Regions from separate parts of the Rossellomorea marisflavi genome, predicted to be linked through region 2. Evidence: riboswitches for the same ligand, from Rfam matches in the RefSeq annotation. Region 2 holds a riboswitch; each other region holds the start of a gene.
The links. A riboswitch is a leader RNA that binds a small molecule or an ion and turns the genes downstream of it on or off. The one in region 2 is predicted to bind cyclic di-AMP.
Positions count from the first base shown of each region.

Region 1 (4,193 bases), 130 kb from region 2:
GGATCGATCCATCCTTCATCCTGACGTTAGCGATCATATCCTGCTTGGACTTCTTCAATGCCCCGGCCTGGGCCTTCCCCCTCCCTTCGGCCAAGGCCTCGGCAAAGTTTGCGAACAAAACCGTAAAAAGCAGGATGAGTGCGACCGAGAGAGAGAACCATGTTCCCGTCCCTCCTGGGCTTTGTGGTAAAAACACCTGGATGAAGGAAACGAAGAACCCGATTTCCACTACGAACATGATGGGATTCTTGACCATCCTTCTAGGGTCCAGCTTCATGATTGATTCTTTCAGTGCGTTCCATAATAACGTTAAGCCCTTGCTATTCTTTTCAACAGAAGGGGACGGCACCTCTCTTACCGGTGAGATGATGTCCTCCTCCTGATCCTTCAACAAATGGTTTCCCATTTCTTATCCCTCCAGCTTATAGTGTTAAATATTCTGCAACAGGTCCCAGCACGAGGACCGGGAAGAACGTCAGCGCTCCCACGATCATGATCGTTCCCACGAAGATGGTGCCGAATAGGGGAGAATCTGTACGGAAGGTTCCGATGCTTTCCGGAACAAGCCGCTTCTTGGCCAGGGATGCAGCGACAGCGAGCATGGTAATGACTCCGAAGTACCGCCCGATGAACATGACGATCCCCGTGGAAATGTTCCAAAATGGCGTGGCATCCCCCAGGCCTTCAAATCCTGATCCATTGTTGGCAGCAGACGACGTGAATTCATACATGACTTGCGTCAGTCCGTGGAACCCTTGATTGGAGATGGCATCCGTCCCTGCATGGACATAAAGGGCGATGGCCGATGCACCAAGTATGAGGAGCGGTTGGATCAGCATGGTGACGGCTATGAGCTTCATCTCGCGGGCTTCGATCTTCTTACCAAGAAACTCCGGAGTCCTGCCGATCATCAACCCCGATAGGAAAACGGCGATCAGGACATACATGATGACATTGAGGAACCCGGCACCCACACCACCGAATACGGCATTGAGGAGCATATTGGACAGAGCCAGCATCCCGCTCAAAGGCGTAAGCGTATCATGCATGGTATTGACCGCACCCGTCTCTGAAGCCGTCGTCACCATGGCATACAGGATCGACTCCCCGGGACCAAACCGGACTTCCTTCCCTTCCATGCTGGCCCCATTGATTCCAAGAGCATTCAATGCCGGGTTTCCATGCGATTCCGCCACCATCGACAGGGAGAGCATGACAACGAACATCATCATCATCGAGACGAATAAGAGGCGTCCTTGCTTCTCATTCCCAATCATCCTTCCATACGCGAAGGGAATCGCCGTAGGCAGAAGGAACATCAAAAGGATTTGGAGCATATTGCTGAACGACCCCGGATTCTCAAAAGGATGAGCCGAGTTGACTCCGAAGAATCCACCACCGTTGTTCCCGAGCTCCTTGATCGATAAGAATGAGCCTACGGGACCCCGTGCTATCTCCTGACTCCCACCATCCACGGTCTGCACGGTAACAGATGGTGAAAGCGTCTGTGGTACCCCAAGTGCCACGAAGATCAAGCCGGTGATGAACGCGAGGGGCAATAGCACCCTGGTGATGGAACGGATGAAATCAACGAAGAAATTCCCCGCCCCCTTTCCGGCTAACAACCGGATAAATGCCATCACCCCGCTCAACGCGGTTGCAGGTGCCGCGAACATCATGAAGAGAACGCCCGCCATTTGGGCGAGATACGACAAACCGGTTTCACCGCTGTAGTGTTGAAGATTGGTATTCGTCATGAAGCTGATGGCCGTATTAAAAGCAAGGGACGCATCCATCCCTTTGATCCCTGCCGGATTCAGGGGAAGTATCCCCTGAAGTCTGAAAACCAGGTACACAAGCGCGATCATGAATACGTTCGTCAGAAGCAGGGAAGCAGCATACCTCTTCCAAGTCTGATTGATCGCCCGGACACCACCGAGCCGGAAGAGGATGTTCTCTGCCGGGAGGAATACCCGGTCAAGGCGCGTCCGCTCCGTATTGAATGCCTGTGCAAGATAGAGCCCTACAGGCTTTGCCAATAGAATGACAATGAACATGATAAGTACAACTGAACCAATCGTGGAAACCACTTTCCTTCACCCCATATCAAAATTTCTCTGGATTTAGCAACACATAACACAGATAGACAACCAGGATCAGAGCGATCGCCAACATCATCATTTCTCTTCATCCTTTCCCGGTTCTACAATGGATCCGGACCATTTCAATAGTCCTGCCATCGCCATGGTAAGCAAGCCCATCATGACCATCATCCAAACATCCCACATCTTGATTCCTCCTTTACTTTTTGGCCCAGTCAGAAAAAAATAGACCAACGCACACTTCTTCCCCATGTGAAAATCATGAACATGATCTTCATAGAATTGGAGAAAAAGCACACATTGGTCTACTTAATGCCCAGCAGGCTTCATGCCTTCTTTGCATTCTGTCTTCCACGTATTCTTTTTCGTATAGGCATAATAAAAAGACCTACATACACAGGCTGCCCCTCACGTCACAGATGTCTGCAACAAGAGATGCCCCCTGATTAAGGCGGTCTTGTGGACCTCCTTCGCTTTAGCCGACGAAGTTAGCTGACGGGTAGGATGGCGAAAGAGTTTTCTCATCCCTTCTACACAGTAGAATTAACCCCAAAAAATTGGTTCCTCCGCTCTCTTTCGAGATTAGGCCGGTTGATGCTGTTGTTTATGAAATTGATATTACTCCGAGTTCATTCCGTTGTAAACGACGAAAAACCAGAGAAAACAGTCATATTCAATCAAAATAATAAAAATTAACTTTATTTACTCCGTATTACTCACTCAATCTCATTATTTCTATTCTTATAAAACAAAAAAATAGGATTGACTTCCCCTACCTTATGGACGTACGATTGTCGTTGAAAAGACGCAAGCGAAATTCAGGAGGATCATATGGCAACGAAAAAACGATTAGAGGCCGAGCTGAGCGAAGCCTTCATCAAGCTCCAAAGGGAATTGATCGGGAGGGGACCACAGGAGACGAGGACCTACATCGTCGAAGATATGGTGATTGCACGGTTCAAGGGCGTCCTCACCGTAGAAGAAAAGCATCTGGTGGAACATGATAATGGACGGAAGCTCGTGAAGCAGATGAGGCAGATCCTCCGGGAGATGTACGGGGAGAAGTTCGAAGACGTCGTGGAAAAGCTGACGAACTGCCACGTCCTTACAAGTCATAGCGACATCAGCACCAGGTCAGGTGAAAGGATCGAAGTGTTCGTCCTTGACCGGAATCTCGAGAAAGACCTGACTCAATAAAAAAATGCCGCAGGGATCGATCCCTGCGGCTGATTCTGCGTTATTGGTTACCTTGTTTCACCCAGCCAGCGACGGTGACGGTACGTTTTGCCTGATGCTTCACGGCAGGCTCCACGTTTTCGACCATATTTCCTTCCTGGTCGACGGTCACACTCGTTCCGTATGGGTTTCCTCCTGTTGTAAAGAGGACAGGATCTGTGTATCCAGGGGATGCCACGATTGCTCCCCAGTGGTGCATCGTCGTGTATAGAGACAGGATGGTTTGCTCCTGGCCTCCGTGTGGATTCTGGGCTGACGTCATGGCACTGACCACTTTGTTGGCAAGCTTGCCGTTGAACCAAAGTCCGCCTGTTGTATCGATGAACTGTTTCACCTGTCCAGGCACGTTTCCGAAACGGGTCGGGATGCTGAAGATGATGGCATCTGCCCATTCAAGATCTGCAAGCGTCACTTCCGGAACATCTTTCGTTGCCTCCACATGTGCTTTCCAGGCCGGATTGGATTCAATGGCACCTTGTGGCGCTGTTTCAGGCACCTTCAGTACTTTCACTTCTGCTCCGGCTTCCTTCGCACCTTCTTCCGCCCACTGGGCCATTTTGTAGTTGGTACCTGTTGAACTATAATAAATCACTGCTACTTTTACGTTTTCCATCGTTGTTTCCTCCTTTTGTTGTGTTCCGAATAGTTTACTGAAAAATCCCATGTTCATTCTCCTCTGACTCTAGATGTGCTTCATTCAATCCGGGCGTTTGATCGTGAAGGTTTCACCGATCTTGGCATAGTCATTCCCTGCCAGACGGCTGACGGCCTGGAGCTTCTCCTTATCGATACGGCCGTTTTCATACAGGTCCTCACGGATATGGAACTTCACGATCCGACCGATGACAAGATCGG
Region 1 covers NZ_CP081870.1:3,414,395-3,418,587, forward strand. The annotation lists gene kdpB (potassium-transporting ATPase subunit KdpB) at 1-406, opposite strand, end outside; gene kdpA (potassium-transporting ATPase subunit KdpA) at 423-2,057, opposite strand; gene kdpF (K(+)-transporting ATPase subunit F) at 2,107-2,181, opposite strand; cyclic di-AMP (ydaO/yuaA leader) riboswitch at 2,565-2,701, opposite strand; gene K6T23_RS17880 (Na-translocating system protein MpsC family protein) at 2,934-3,299, shown strand; gene wrbA (NAD(P)H:quinone oxidoreductase) at 3,340-4,002, opposite strand; gene K6T23_RS17890 (flavin reductase family protein) at 4,036-4,193, opposite strand, start outside.
Region 1: linked by a shared signal. The riboswitch ahead of kdpF (K(+)-transporting ATPase subunit F) and the one ahead of K6T23_RS18540 (potassium channel family protein) in region 2 are both predicted to bind cyclic di-AMP.

Region 2 (4,193 bases):
AGATAGTAAAGGAACACTTTGCTCCCCGTTTTCCCGAGTTCCTTGATGCTTGTTTGGTTCACACCTGTCATGAGTGTGAAGAGGATAAGGGGGATGATCAGGAACGACAGGAGATGGATAAGGATGTCCCCCAGGATGGAAATGGAGGCGGCGTGCTCTCCGAAGGTCACGCCTGCTATGACCCCGAGGATCAGGGCGACGGTGATTTTCGTGATCAGGGATATGCTCTTGTATTTCGTCCATAATGTCTTCATAGTTGATACCTCTTTTCAAATAAAAAAGCCCGGTGATGGGCTTAGAATATGCTTAAATGTCGATTCTTCCCTCTGAGGATCTCGAAGACCCCGTAGAGGAACAGTCCAGCTGCCACGATGGCGAGCAGCCATTGTCCAAAAGGCTGCTGGGCAATTTCGGATAGTGCCCCGTCCAGTCCCTTGGTTTTATCGGGATCAGCCGTGATGGCGGTACGGATGAAGAAGTAGCCTACGAGAAGGAATACGATGCCTCGGGCAGTGAGGCCGATTTTTCCTGTCCTTTTGCTGAATTTCCACTCGTGCTTTGACATGCTGCCTTTCTTGAACTGCTTCGCGAATTTTTCTGTATACGCAGAGTACAGTTCGTGAAGGGCGAATCCGATGATGGCCAGCCCGACGATGCCCACGATCCACTGACCGAAAGGTTGGGATAGGAGCTTTGCAGACATGGTCTGCTCGGAACTGGAGCCGCCTTTGGCGTGAAGGGCGATGGCGATGGCATTGAAGCCGAGGATCCCGTAAGCGGCACCCGTGAAGATGTGGGTCACCCTCCGCACGATGGATTTTCCCTGGTCCCCGTGGTATTCGGGATCGGTAATGGCTTGGATGAGGCTCCAGATGACCACGCCGAGAAGTCCGATGCCGACGATCCATAATAATACCTCACCGAAAGGCTTTGATGCAATGGCTGCGAAGGCCCCGTTCGAGTCGGATGTGCTGCCGCCCACTCCGAATGCCGCCATGACGGCGAGGGCGCCGATCAGCATGTAGACGAGCCCCCTTGATATGAATCCTATGCGGGCGAACCCCCTGATCCAGGGTTTGATATCCTTTGAATTGTCCTTACCGGAAGGCAGGACCGATGTAATGTCAGCCATGGCTACTTCTTCCCTTCAGTTTGCATTTTATAAGCAATATTCCCCAAATGAAGGCTTCGAAACCATGGGCGGAGCAAGTAAATGATGGTGGTTCATCCATATCTCATTTTCCGCGAAAAAAAGACTAAAATAGTTATAGACAACGAATGGGTCTAGGAGTAATATATCTATCATCAAAGCTGGTTGCTTTTGATCATATCATCGCTTAATTCTTTACAGAAGCGGGGGACCCGAGTTCATACAGGGGTGAATCCTTTTAAGGTAGGGCTGCTTCCATGGCCCGAATCCGTCAGCTAACCTCGTAAGCGTAAATGGGAGTGAATGAACCTTGGAATCGCATTGACGATGACCACAGGCTTAGTTCCTGCGGTCTTTTTTGTGCCGTCATTTTTTGAATCAGCACGATTCATCATGGAAGATGAATGAACAAGTAGAAAACAACAAAAGATACGAAAATATCAGTAACGTTCAGTTGGAGGAGTACATCATGAAGAAGCAATTCGCCGTTATCGGCCTTGGAAAATTCGGGGGGAACCTGGTGGAGGAATTGAGCAGGCTTGATACAGAGGTACTGGCAATCGATCTGCACGAAGAGGTCGTTCAGCGCTACGCGGATGTGGCGACACACGCCGTCCAGGCCAACGCCATGGATGAGTCCGTTTTGAGGTCCCTGGGACTACGTAACTTCGATCACGTGATCGTTTCGTTCGGGGAAAGCGTGGAGGCGAGCATCCTGACGACACTGCTTCTGAAAGAGCTGGGTGTCAAGGAGGTCTGGGTGAAGGCCTCAAACGCGTATCATCAAAAAGTGCTTGAAAGGATCGGTGCCGATAAGGTCATCCATCCTGAACGGGATATGGCGAAGAAAATCGCTCACCATATGACATCGGAGAAAATCATCGATTACATCGAGCTTTCTAAGGAGCACAGCATCGTAGAGGTCAGGGCTTCATCCAAAGTCGCGAACCGCACGCTCATGGACCTGGATGTCCGGGCACGGTATGGATGCAATATCATTGCCATCCATCGCGGGGATGAAGTCATTGTCTCACCTAGCGCTGACGATACGGTTGAACTGGAAGATCTGTTGATTGTCATCGGACATAATCGCGATATCAATCGATTCGAAAAAGAAGGGGTATAACCATGAAATACAGGGTCATTCATTTAAGTCCACCGCAGCTGCTGGTGGCGGTCTTCGCCTTTTTCATCATGGTGGGAATGGCTCTGTTGAAGCTTCCCATCTCGACGACTGAGCCAATCACGTGGCTCGAAGCCCTTTTTACCACAACTTCAGCCATGACGGTGACGGGGCTTGCCGTTGTCGATACCGGCTCCGTCTACACCGTTTTCGGCCAGATTGTCGTCATGTGCCTCATACAGCTTGGGGGACTGGGCATCATGTCGTTCGCCGTCCTTATCGTCATGATGCTCGGGAAGAAAATCGGATTCAAGGAAAGGCTGTTGCTACAGCAGTCGTTGAATCAGACCTCTGTTGGAGGGGTGATCATGCTCGTGAGATACCTTTTCATCTTTTCATTGCTGGTGGAAGGGATCGGAATGACGTTCCTCGCTACTCAGTGGGTGCCCCGATACGGGTGGTCAGAAGGGTTGTTTTATAGTCTGTTCCATTCTGTTTCTGCTTTTAATAACGCCGGCTTCGGCTTGTGGCCCGACAACATGATGAGGTTTGTGGGGAACCCCGTCATCACCTTCACGCTATCATTCCTTTTCATTATCGGCGGAGTGGGGTTCACGGTGTTGGTGGACGCATGGAAATCCCGTACGTTCAAGAAGCTGTCCCTCCATTCGAAAATCATGATCTTGGGTACGCTGTTGATCAATGTTGTGGCAACGATCGTCATCTTCGTCCTGGAATATAATAACCCGGGTACCCTCGGCCCTCTTTCTCTCGGTGACAAAGGGTTGGCTTCCTACTTTCAGGCAGTTACACCGAGGACGGCAGGGTTCAATACACTTGATTACGGGGAAATGGAAAGTCCGACTCTTTTCTTTACAGTCCTTCTTATGTTTATCGGAGCAGGGAGCGCCTCTACAGGCGGGGGGATCAAGCTTACGACATTCCTGATGATCCTTCTAGCGGTCGGTGCCTTCTTGAGGGATAAAAAAGAAGTCAAGATCTTCCGGCGCTCCATTGATCAATCGGTCATCCTGAAATCCCTTGCGATCTCCACGCTTAGCGTCCTTTTGGTGGTAGGGTCCCTGTTCATCCTTACCATCTCGGAAAAAGGAGCGGATTTCCTCACGCTACTATTCGAAGTGGTATCGGCTTTCGGAACCGTGGGCTTGTCCATGAACTTCAGTCCGGAGTTGAGCACCGTCGGGAAGTGGGTCATCATCTTCGTCATGTTCGCAGGGAAGATGGGTCCGTTGACACTCGCCTACTCCCTCTCACGGCCGGGTAAAGAGAAGATCCGCTATCCAAAAGAAGATATACTGACAGGATAAGGCAGCTTTTGCTGTCTTATTTTTTATGGTTAAGTGATTATTCCAAAAACAATAAGAACCCAACGATTTTTGCGCTATCTCTTAAAATCTTACTTCGTAAGCGTTTTCTTCGTTCGTCAGGGTTGTTGACGGATACCGTGTTTCTTCTTATACTTTGGGAAAATTCTGAACGAATGTGCAGGTGGTGTTTTTGTTGAAGCAAGTGTTCAATTTTTCTGCAGGTCCAGCGGTTCTTCCCCGTCCAGTATTGGAAAAAGTACAAAAAGAATTATTGAACTACAGCGGGACTGACATGTCTGTCATGGAGTTGAGTCATCGTTCCGGTCCGTTCGAAGAAATCATCCAGGGTGCTGAAGCATTGCTGAGGGAGCTTATGGACATTCCTGAAGAGTATGAAGTTCTTTTTCTTCAAGGAGGCGCCTCTCTGCAGTTTTCCATGATCCCGATGAATCTTCTTGCGGAACATGGTGTCGCTGACTACATCGTGACGGGAAGCTGGTCGAAGAAAGCCGTCAAGGAAGCGGGAAAAATCGGAACCATCCATCGAATAGAGTCACCGGGAGACATTCCCGCTTATACGAAAGAAGATTTC
Region 2 covers NZ_CP081870.1:3,543,028-3,547,220, reverse strand. The annotation lists gene K6T23_RS18550 (dicarboxylate/amino acid:cation symporter) at 1-254, opposite strand, end outside; gene K6T23_RS18545 (DUF1206 domain-containing protein) at 296-1,132, opposite strand; cyclic di-AMP (ydaO/yuaA leader) riboswitch at 1,325-1,455, shown strand; gene K6T23_RS18540 (potassium channel family protein) at 1,620-2,276, shown strand; gene K6T23_RS18535 (TrkH family potassium uptake protein) at 2,279-3,601, shown strand; gene serC (3-phosphoserine/phosphohydroxythreonine transaminase) at 3,795-4,193, shown strand, end outside.

Region 3 (4,193 bases), 150 kb from region 2:
TTCCTTCAAGCAGGATGCACAGGGATCACCCTTGCCGATACAACAGGAATGGCAAACCCCCAGCAGGTCCATGATCTGGTGAAGATGTTTCACAGGGCGTTTGGAGAAGACCTGAAGCTCGGCCTCCACTTCCATAATACCCGAGGACTGGGACTTGCCAATACGTTAGCTGGCTACCAGGCTGGGGTCCGCCACTTTGATTCTTCGATCTCCGGCCTCGGTGGTTGTCCATTTGCCCCTAAGGCAGTCGGTAATGTGTGCACCGAAGATATGGTCAATATGTTTCATCAGATGGGGATTGATACTGGAACCACCCTTTCAGCTTTATTAGAAACATCATCCTGGACCGAAAACATCATGGGGAGACCCCTTGATGGAATGCTGCTGAAAGCTGGAACTGCTTGATAGATCAATACAATAGGAAAGACCGTCCAAGAAATTGGACGGTCTTTTCTACACGCTCATACTCCTCAAAGAATGCGCCACCTCTACCTTCCCCACCGGCCTGGCAGGTGCTCCCGCAACGATCACATCCGGCTGTATATCCTTCGTCACGACTGAGTTTGCTCCGACTGACACATTATCCCCAATGATGACGGGACCGGCCACGACGGCCCCCGTGAAGATGGTCACATTATCACCGATGATCGGCTTGATTTGACCATTCCGCTCCTGGTCCCTCCCCCCGATCGTGACGTTTTGGAACACCTCGAGGTTCGCCCCGGCCTTCACTTTCGTTCCGATCACCACTCCAACCGAGTGGGCAATGCGGAAGCCGGGACCGATTTCGGCACCGTAGGAAATCTCTGCACCATAGAAAATGATCCCTGCCGACCGGAGGATCCTGGGAATGAGCGGCACCCGCTTTACATGAAGGGCGTGCCCCATCCGGTACATCACGACAAGCCAGAAGGTCGAAGCATTGAAGAAGCTGATGATCAATCCTTTCGGGGATAACCCATATGCCCTGTAGTCTGATTTAATCAAATGGAACATGCGGTCCACATCCTTCTCCTTTTTCATCCAGTCTAGCCCCTGGATATGAAGGGAATATGGAAGAGATATTAGTGATTTGTAAAGAATCCATAACAAAAAACCTCCGCTCAATCGATTCCTGAGCGGAGGTTTTTTCCTAACCAGCCTTCATGACTTCATTTCCATGATCTGCGTCATACTGCCCTTCTGATTTGGACATGACGATAGCGGCAAGGGTGTTTCCTGTTAAGTTGACGACGGTACGGGCCATATCCATGATCCTGTCGACCCCTGCGATGAAGGCAAGGCCTTCTGCCGGTACCCCGATGGTACCAAGGGTGGCAAGGAGGACGACGAAGGATGTACCAGGTACAGCGGCCATCCCTTTTGATGTCACCATAAGGACAAGGATGAGGGTGATCTGCTGCATGATGGAAAGGTCGATGCCGTAGACCTGCGCGAGGAACAGGGCAGCGATGGCCTGATACAGGACCGATCCATCAAGGTTGAAGGTGTACCCGATCGGTACGACGAAGGATACGATGGCCTTCGGGCAGCCCATCTTCTCAAGCTTCTCCATGACGCGTGGAAGGACAGTCTCGGAGCTTGATGTACTGAAGGCGAGTAGAAGCTCATCCTTCAAATATTTGAGTAAAGTGAAGATATTCACTCCGGCCCATTTGGCCACCAGCCCCAACACGACGATGAGGAAGAAGATCAGGGCCGCATAGACGAGACCGACGAGCTTTCCGAGTGATACAAGGGAATCGATCCCGAATTTCGAAACGGTTACCCCGATCAGAGCGAACACACCGAGTGGCGCGACCTTCATGACCATGTTCACAACGTGGAACATGGCATGGGAAACGGCGTCGAAGAATTTAATGACCGGTTTCCCACGTTCACCGATGGCTGCCACTCCAAGTCCGAATAGCACGGAGAAGAAGATGATCGCCAGCATATCCCCTTCCACAATGGATTGGAAGAAGTTTGTCGGAACGATATGCAGGAAGGTTTCTGCAATGGATTTGTCTTGCTGACTTTCAGAAGTATCCACATAGGATTGGATGTCTGTTTTCTCCACAGACCCAAGATTGACGTGGCTTCCAGGATGGAACACGTTCGCCAGGATGATCCCGAGGATGATGGCGACGGTCGTGATGACCTCGAAGTAGATGATCGTTTTTGCCCCGAGGCGGCCGAACGCCTTTCCATTCCCGGTGCCTGCCACACCGACGATGAGAGTGGAGATGACGATCGGAATGACGATCATTTTAATCAAACGAAGGAAAAGGTCCCCCAACGGCTGGAGGTACGTAGCAACACGCGGGTCATTAAACCAGATGACCCCGACAAGGATACCCAGGATCAACCCGACGAAGATCTGGGTGGCTAAACCGAAACGAATTTTTTTCATAGATGGTCCCCCTCTTAGATGATGTGCGTAAAGCAAAAAAAGACCGTTCTTAAGAAAGAACAGCCTTTTGGTTGAAAAATAAAGGTTCTTTCTCTCAACTGGCATACGGAGTTAACTGTCGGATTCGGGATTGAGAGTTCCCTACCTAGTAAAAGGATGCACCCCAAGGTATCGAAATACCACTTGCATGATTCCTCCGCTCGATCGATTAAGCCATACTATTTAGTTGTAGTGGGTTGACTTTATTATCCTAATAAAGTTTTATTTAGAAGTCCACAAAATATAATATACAACTTTAATCGATAGACTGTCAAATGTTTTTTAAATAAAGATATTTCAGAATAGTTATTTATTATCATTTTTAACTTTTACAGGGTAATCCACACATCTAAAGATCTATTTTAGGCAAAAAAGTAAACCCGGCGTATGCCAGGTTCAATTGGACTTATCCACAAAATAATCCACCATGAAGGACGACCACACTTCATTCCCTTCTTTATTCGGAAGTTCCTTCTTTGTCACCTGGGATTCAACGTCATTCCAGGCCTTCCAATGATCTATGTATGGATAGTGATGATCCTTGGCATACTCCCTCAGCTTCTTCTCTTCCAATGGATAGTAGTGAGCATCGGGAATCGGGTTGGAGGGCTGCAGTAGAATCATGATATCAGGATTCTCCTTCTTGAACGCATCCAGGATGGAAGATAGATTCTTCAGCCTTTGCTTCATATCGATATGACTATTATCCGCCAGAAGAAACGGTTCCAAAAGGAGGAGATCCGGCTTTTCTTTTGCCAGTGGAAGATGAAGTCCTTCGTTCTTAACCTCTTCCGATGTCTTTCCTCCGATTTCATGGACGGAGACGGATAGGAGATCTTCTCCATACTCTTTCGTCAATGCCTTTTTCACCGTATCGGGCCAGGCTCCTGGTTCGTCCGATGTGGACGACGCCCCGGCGATCATCATGCGTACGGGTTTCCCTTGGGCCTCTTTTTCCCTGAAGAGCGGTTGAACATCACGGGGCAACCCATTGATCCGGTCCAACACCTGCAGCCGGTGCCTTTCGTTTTCTGCCTTCTTCTCTGCTTTCGCCTTCTCTACTTCCAGCACTTCCTGATGGGAGGCGTAGGCCGAAGCCTGCACTTCCCTCACCTCTCCTTCCCAGTGATACTTCCCCCCGATCACAACCGATGAGGTCAGTAGACCCAACATGACCAATCCTATTCTCATTCACTCGTCCCTCCAATCTATGAACTCTATCATAAAGGAAATAAGTGGCAATATTTGTATATCCGTGTAGATAACCGCACCATAAATTCTGACAAATTCATAGATCAATTTTCATTTTTCTTAAATTAACAGAAAACTTGAGGTTTTCTTAAAAGAAACTTCCTTTATCCACAGGTCCAAGCAGCTTTATCCCCTGATGTAGAGCTGATTGGGTCTTTTGCCACCCATCCTTTTCTCCCTTACTGTGGATATACCGGGAAAACAGAGCGGCGCCTGCTCAAAAGGAATAGGAAATGGAACCATTTGAACTCGTCCATGAACAGTACAGCCAGATGATCCACAAAATCATCCACACCCTACGCATCTACAAGAATCATCATGACTATTACCAGACCGGCTTGATCGCCCTCTGGGAGGCATACGGAAAATTTGACTCTTCTAAAGGAACGTTCACGTCCTTCGCTTATTCCTATATCAGGGGACGGATCCTGACTGAGTTGAAAAGGGAAGCGAGGGAAGAAGAGCGCGGAGTCGAACTGGAGGAAGGAGCAACGGAAGCAGGCGGTGACGA
Region 3 covers NZ_CP081870.1:3,697,203-3,701,395, forward strand. The annotation lists gene K6T23_RS19205 (hydroxymethylglutaryl-CoA lyase) at 1-405, shown strand, start outside; gene K6T23_RS19210 (serine O-acetyltransferase) at 454-1,023, opposite strand; gene K6T23_RS19215 (glutamate/proton symporter GltT) at 1,133-2,392, opposite strand; cyclic di-AMP (ydaO/yuaA leader) riboswitch at 2,479-2,617, opposite strand; gene K6T23_RS19220 (SGNH/GDSL hydrolase family protein) at 2,828-3,622, opposite strand; gene K6T23_RS19225 (sigma-70 family RNA polymerase sigma factor) at 3,916-4,193, shown strand, end outside.
Region 3: linked by a shared signal. The riboswitch ahead of K6T23_RS19215 (glutamate/proton symporter GltT) and the one ahead of K6T23_RS18540 (potassium channel family protein) in region 2 are both predicted to bind cyclic di-AMP.